DNA from 3 places in the Nocardia sp. NPDC049190 genome. Region 3 is predicted to be linked to each of the others. Evidence: riboswitches for the same ligand, from Rfam matches in the RefSeq annotation. Region 3 holds a riboswitch; each other region holds the start of a gene.
The links. Region 3 has a riboswitch for cobalamin ahead of metE (5-methyltetrahydropteroyltriglutamate--homocysteine S-methyltransferase). Riboswitches for the same ligand answer to the same signal wherever they lie in the genome.

Region 1: another riboswitch for cobalamin. It lies ahead of AB0B25_RS14180 (CbtB-domain containing protein); the one in region 3 lies ahead of metE (5-methyltetrahydropteroyltriglutamate--homocysteine S-methyltransferase).
Region 2: another riboswitch for cobalamin. It lies ahead of cobN (cobaltochelatase subunit CobN); the one in region 3 lies ahead of metE (5-methyltetrahydropteroyltriglutamate--homocysteine S-methyltransferase).

What each region holds. Positions count from the first base shown of each region.
Region 1 is NZ_JBEZDE010000013.1:77,193-79,453, reverse strand. Features, by position in the region: gene AB0B25_RS14190 (OsmC family peroxiredoxin) at 1-11, shown strand, start outside; gene AB0B25_RS14185 (CbtA family protein) at 338-1,201, opposite strand; gene AB0B25_RS14180 (CbtB-domain containing protein) at 1,192-1,386, opposite strand; cobalamin riboswitch at 1,416-1,570, opposite strand; gene mhuD (mycobilin-forming heme oxygenase MhuD) at 1,651-1,965, opposite strand; gene AB0B25_RS14170 (alpha/beta fold hydrolase) at 2,025-2,261, shown strand, end outside.
Region 2 is NZ_JBEZDE010000010.1:107,539-109,799, forward strand. Features, by position in the region: gene AB0B25_RS11675 (precorrin-3B synthase) at 1-526, opposite strand, end outside; cobalamin riboswitch at 831-962, shown strand; gene cobN (cobaltochelatase subunit CobN) at 977-2,261, shown strand, end outside.
Region 3 is NZ_JBEZDE010000007.1:55,004-57,264, forward strand. Features, by position in the region: gene AB0B25_RS08780 (pyruvate carboxylase) at 1-51, opposite strand, end outside; cobalamin riboswitch at 522-695, shown strand; gene metE (5-methyltetrahydropteroyltriglutamate--homocysteine S-methyltransferase) at 865-2,261, shown strand, end outside.

The DNA of each region.
Region 1 (2,261 bases), on a different contig from region 3:
CCCTCGCGTAGTCCGCGCAGTTGTTTGGTTCTTCGCACACTCCGTAGGTGTGTGAGGAGCCATGCGGAAGTGCGGAGAATCAGCGAGAGTGGCGGCCGCGCCGAGCGGGTGCAGCGGGCTGGATGACGATCAGGACGGCATCTTCCTCGCCTAGTTGGATGGCAGGCGCTGTCCGGCCTCGGCCTCGTTCGCGAGCAGTGCGACGGCGAGACCGGACGAACGCGACCAGAATGGTGTGCGGCGACGGGCTGCGCTGTCCGCGCGCAACGGTACGGACAGAACGAAAAGGTAGTGCCGGCCATAGCACCGACACTGCCTATCGCAATCCGGACGCCGATCAGCCTGTGGTAGCGACCGAGTCTCGTACCGGAGCGGCGGTGCGCGTCGCGAATTCGGTGAGGGCGGCGAAACCGAGGGCCAAGGCAGCCCATAGCGTGGCCGTCTCGGCCAGCGAGGACACCCGGAACTGCCACAGCAGAGTGGCGGGGAACTCGGCGCTCACCTCGTTGACGCCGGGCAGCAGGATGTAGCCGAGCGTCGTCACCGAGACCAAGCCGACGACGCCCCCGATCAGCCGCACCGTGAACAGTTGTCCGCGCAACACCTTGAATACGGACACCGCAACGGCGACGGCCACGATGCCGAGCAGCACCGCCGCCACCCAGAGCAGGGTCCGTTCGTTGATGGTCTCCGGATCACCCACGGCGGGTGGGTTGGCCGGGTATTTGAAGAACGGCACGGCGACGATCGCGAGCCAACCGCCGGCGCCGAGCGCCAGGGCGAGATTCGGCCCGGGCAGCGTGGTGTAGCGCCGCGCGACATGCGCGACCGAGGCGTAGATGGCGCCTAGGGCGAGGCCTGCCAACCCGAGTGCGAGGAATTGCCCCGCCTTTTGCCCGGTGCGGCTCACCAACGGCGCTTCGTCGTCACCGTGCGAATGCACGCCTGCGTCACCGTGCGAATGCACGCCTGCGTCACCGTGCGAATGCACGCCTGCGTCACCGTGCGAATGCACGCCTGACGGTTCGGAATCCGCGCTGTGCGCGTGTTCGCCCGCGGAGTGGGCTTCTTCGATGGCGATCGCGGCGTCGACCTTGGGCTCGCCGACGAAATAACCTACCGTCGCGGCCAACAGCCCGGCGATCAGGCCGGCGAGTAGACCGCGCACCAGCAGGGACGTGAGTGAACCGGTCAGTGGCACGGAAGCCCCAGCAGGTGGCGTCCGTCATGCATCAGTTCATGCAGGTACATCCCGCCGCGCGAGATGGCGCCCTGATCGAAACCGACCAGGTACAGCGTGAGCAGTGCGAGAAGAACGACACCGACCGTGACGAGCACGGTGGCCAGGGAATCGGTTGCCCGGCTGGGTGAATGCGCGATGGCCATTCGAGTCCTCCTTGGGATGCGCGTCCCATCGGGTGGTGGCGCGACGGTGCCGGTGTCTGGCTCTCCGGCGCCGGTTACCCGATGCACGGAATACAGTGGCGCGACCGCTCCGGAATCACACCGGAATTACCACATCACCATCGCGTTTGTCTCTCGAACTGTGACACCTGTGGACGTCCGACGTCAATAGGATCGGGACGCCCGTACCACGGCGTCGGGCGAGTCGCCGGGCAGAGCGCGCTGCCCGGCGGTAGGTATTCGGTGTCAGTTCGCCGGCTTCGCGGCGACGTCGAGTACGACCTCGAACTCGAGCAGCGAGGCGCCCGTCGAGACCGGCTTCTTACGCTCGCCCGCGTGCGCCTCGCGTGCGGGTCCGTCCCGCCAGGCCGCGAAGGATTCCTCCGAATCCCACTGGGTGACAACGAAGTACCGGTTTTCTCCGGCGACCGGGCGCAGCAGCTGGAACCCCAGGAAACCCGGCGAATTCTCGACCGCGTGCGCACGATGGGCGAAACGCTTCTCCAGCTCTGGGCCCGCGCCCTCGGGAATCTCGATCGCATTGATCTTCACAACAGCCATGGGATCCAAGCTAGCGGTTCGCGCCGAGTTGCCGCTCGGGGACTCGTATTGTCGAACCGATGTTGCACGACGAGGGCGGAGCAGGCGCGCCGATCCTGCTGCTGCACGGACTGATGGGCAGCGCGCGCACCTGGCGCGATCAGCTGGACTGGCTGCGCGAGTACGGGCACGTCTACACCTTCGACTCGGCAGGTCACGGCAGGCCCGCCCCCGACGAACCGACTACCGAGGCGTTCGTGGCGGATCTGGCCGCGGGCACGGTGGAGATCACGGAGCCGATGGTCCTGATCGGCCAT
Region 2 (2,261 bases), on a different contig from region 3:
CGGCGTGGATCCGGATGCCGCTGTCCTCGCCGGCCAACAGCAGCGCGAACTCGTCCGCGCCGAGGGCATGCGCACCGATATCGGCGCCGAGTCCGCTGACATCACCACGGCCGTCATCGAGGGTGAACAGCGCCCGGCCGGGTAGATCGGCGAGGCGAGGCGCGGCCATCAGCTCGGTGTCCAGCGTGCGAACCAGTCCGTGCACGTCCGCCACGCCACCGATTCGTCCGGACAGTGGCGACGCGATGATGTTGCGCACCCGCTCGTGCGTGCGGCTGGGCAGTAGACCGACGCTCTCCAGTCGCGCCCACAGCGCCTCGGCATCGCCTATCCGGCGCAGTTGGACGTTGCCCCGTGAGGTGAGCTCGATGTTCCCATCGCCGAGGTCGTGCGCGGCCTCGGCGAGGACCTGCCATTGCGCGGGCTCCACTCGCCCCCCGGGCACCCGAATCCGCGCCAATGGCCCATCGGCCGCCTCATGTAACCGGAGCACGCCGGGACAGGAATCGGCAGCAGGTCGTGTCATAACTTCCTCAGCCTACGTGCCCCTGGGCCGGCCCTGGCCACGGCGACCGGCGAGTTCCCCACGATCCGGACGCCGAGTTGTCGACGTCGGGCTGGTTCGCGGGCTGTCGCGGAGCAGGCCGTTACCGATTTCGTGTCGAACCGGGATGGCCGACCTGGCTGAGGGAGGTGGCGCCGCGCTGCGATCGCCTGCGCAGGGGTGGCCGGCTTCGGCCCTACCCACCCCACGAGCTGTGTGCAGATCATCGACGACTTGCCGGCCGACCGGAATCGCGCGGTATGGCGGATACGCAGTCCGACTCGCCTGCGTATCCAGGTAGCATCGGCGTGCTCGGCGGACCACGAGGAAACCGGTGGGAATCCGGTGCGGTCGCGCCACTGTAGACAGCCAGACCCTCCCGGCGAGCAGCGAACCCCCGATGGGCGCGTCACCCAAGGAAGGCTGCCACCTGTGATTCTGCTGCTGTCCACGTCCGACACCGATCTGCTGAGCGCCCGCGCCAGCGGTGCCGACTACCGATGGGGTAACCCCGCTCGTCTGCTGGTCGACGACTTGCCGGAGGTGCTCGCCGGCGCCGATCTGGTGGTCGTGCGAATCCTCGGCGGCAAGCGGGCGTGGGAAGACGGGCTGTCGGCAGTGCGCGCCAGCGGCGTACCGCTGATCGCGCTCGGTGGCGAGATCGCCCCGGACGCCGAGTTGATGGAGTGCTCAACCGTGCCGGGGGGCGTCGCGGCCGACGCGCACAACTACCTCGCTGCGGGTGGCCCGGCGAATCTGCGTCAGTTGCACAACTTCCTCTCCGACACCGTACTGCTCACCGGATACGGGTTCGAGCAGCCGGTCCACCTGCCGAGCTGGGGCGCGCTGGATCGGCCCGTGGCGCCGGTCGAGGGTCCGACGGTCGCGGTGATCTATTACCGTGCACAGCACCTCGCGGGCAATACCGCGTACATCGATGCGCTGTGCACCGCGATCGAACAGGCCGGCGCGCGCCCGCTGCCGCTGTACTGTGCGTCGCTGCGCACCGCCGAGCCGGAACTGCTCACCACGCTGCGACAGGCGGACGCCCTCGTGGTCACCGTGCTGGCCGCCGGCGGTACCAAACCCGCCACCGCCTCCGCGGGCGGCGAGGACGAAGCATGGGACGTCGGTGCGCTGGCCGATCTGGACGTGCCCATTCTGCAGGGTCTCTGCCTGACCAGCGGCCGGGACCAGTGGGAGGCCAATGACGACGGCCTGTCGCCGTTGGACGTCGCCACCCAGGTCGCCGTGCCGGAGTTCGACGGCCGGATCATCACCGTCCCGTTCTCGTTCAAAGAGTTCGACGCCGACGGCCTGTCCACCTATGTCCCCGACCCCGAACGCGCGGCCCGGGTCGCGGGCATCGCCACCCGCTATGCCCGGCTGCGTCACATCCCTGCCGCACGCAAGCGCGTCGCTGTCATGCTGTCGGCCTATCCGACCAAGCACGCCCGGATCGGCAACGCCGTCGGCCTGGACACCCCGGCGAGCGCGATCCGTCTACTCACCGAAATGCGTTCCGCTGGCTATGACCTCGGCGAACCCGGCGAGATTCCCGGGCTGGCCGAACGCGACGGTGATGCTCTCGTGCACGCCCTGATCGCTGCCGGCGGGCAGGACCCGGACTGGCTTACCGCCGAACAGTTGGAGGGCAATCCGATCCGCATCGGCGCGGCGACCTATGCCGCCTGGTTCGACACCCTGCCGGTAGATC
Region 3 (2,261 bases):
GGCCCGGATGGCGATCTCGCCACGGTTGGCAACCAAGACTTTCGAGAACATTGACCTAAGGTACCCGGCGCCATGTACAGCACCGACACAGAAGCCCCTTCGCGGCATTCCGCACACCGACCGCTTCCACCGCGAAGTCATGGTTACCTGGAGGACACCTCTGGCGAATCGCGCGCCGCTCGACCTCCAGCCAAGGCCCGGGACCACCACGCGCCACACGCCTGCCGACGAGTGGTACGAGCAGCGGTCCACGCCCTGCCCGAGCGGCGTCCATCGATGCTGACACCCCTAGGTCGTGCCAACGACGAGTTCGGAGGATCGAATCTCGGTGTCCGGGAAATTCCGGATTCGACATCGCGGATTTCTCTGGACGCCGGCTCGCGCCGACAAGCAGATATCCCGGCCGGTCGCCCACGAGCGGCGCGGCGCGTCCTATGCTGAAGGCGCAGCTGGTTCACCGGCGCACGACGAGTTGGAGCCCCGACGTCGCGCGACGGAGTCGAACTCGTTCGGGCGGAGACGTCCCGGGCGGGTGAGAGGGAACCCGGTGGGAATCCGGGACTGTCCCGCAGCGGTATGCAGGAACGACCGCCGTCACCAGGCACTGAGTTCACGAGCCGGAAGGCTCCGCGACTTGGGAAGCGACGGCCAGTAGGTCGGCCATCCGGCCGGTGCCAGCGAGTCCGAAGACCTGCCAGCCGTGCCGGGTACGCCGTACCCGGCGGCCACCGCCTCGTGGATTGGGCGCGGACCGCCAGCGCTGACGTGTCGGGCTCCCCCGCCGGGAATTTCTCCGGCATGTCGCATGGTTCTCCGCCTGCCCGTATGGCGATGGTTTTCGACCTCAGCAATGGAGAAACATCGTTGACTGTTTCACATCAGAAGCCGTTCACCGCAACAGTTCTCGGGCTACCTCGGGTGGGGCCGCGCCGTGAACTCAAGCGAGCGACCGAAGCCTACTGGGCGGGCCGGATCGGCGCCGACGAATTGCACGCTGTCGCACGCGACCTCCGGCACGCCCAGCTCACCGAGTTGCTCGCCGCGGGTCTCGACTCGATTCCGGTCGGCACCTTCTCCTACTACGACCAGGTGCTCGATACCGCTGTCCTGCTCGGCGCGCTGCCACCGCGGGTCGCTGGGATCACCGACCCGCTGGACCGGTACTTCGCCGCGGCGCGCGGCACCGACACCGTCGAACCGCTGGAGATGACGAAGTGGTTCGACACCAACTACCACTACCTGGTGCCGGAGATCGGACCGGAAACCCAGTTCTCGCTACACCCGGCGAAGCTCTTGGCGGAGCTGCGCGAGGCCGTCGCCGTTGGGGTGCCCGCGCGGCCGGTCGTGGTCGGGCCGATCACCTTCCTGAAGTTGGCGAAGGCGACCGGCAGCAACGTCGCGTCTCGGCTGACCGAGTTGCTCCCGCTATATCGCGAGCTGCTGCGTCTGCTGGCCGCCGAGGGTGCGCAGTGGGTACAGCTCGACGAGCCGGTAGTGGTCATGGACCTCAGCGCGGACGAGATCGATCTGGTACACACCACCTACGCCGAACTATCGGCGGCGACCGATCGCCCGGCGATCCTCGTCGCGACCTACTTCGGGCACCCGGATGCCGCACTCGCCGCGCTGGCCAGCACCGAGATCGAGGGCGTCGCGATCGACTTCACCGCTGGCACCGACGTTTCCGCGGTGGCGGCGGTGCCGGCTTTGGCAGGCAAACTGCTGGTGGCCGGCATCGTGGACGGCCGCAATGTGTGGCGCACCGACCTCGACCGCGGCCTGGCGACCCTCGGCACCCTGTTGGGATGCGCTGCGCACGTGGCGGTTTCGAGCTCGTGCTCGCTGCTGCACGTGCCCTACACACTGGCCGCCGAGACCCGGCTGGACGAGCGGCTGCGGTCGTGGTTGGCCTTCGGTGCGGAGAAGGTGGCCGAGGTCGGTCTGCTCGCGACCGGGCTGCGCGAAGGGACCGAGGCGATCGACGCCGAATTGGCCGCGGCGCGTGCGGCGCTGGACTCTCGGCACTCCGATCCGCGGCTGAACGATCCGCGGGTGCGGGCCCGGTTGGCCGGGCTCGGGCCGGAGTCGATCCGCCGTTCGCCCGCCGAGCTGCGCCGCGAACTGCAGCGCGATCGTCTGCGACTGCCCGCACTGCCCACGACGACGATCGGTTCCTACCCGCAGACCTCCGCGATCCGGTTGGCGCGGGCCGCGCTGCGCACGGGCGAGATCGACCAGGCCGAATACGTGCGGCGGATGCG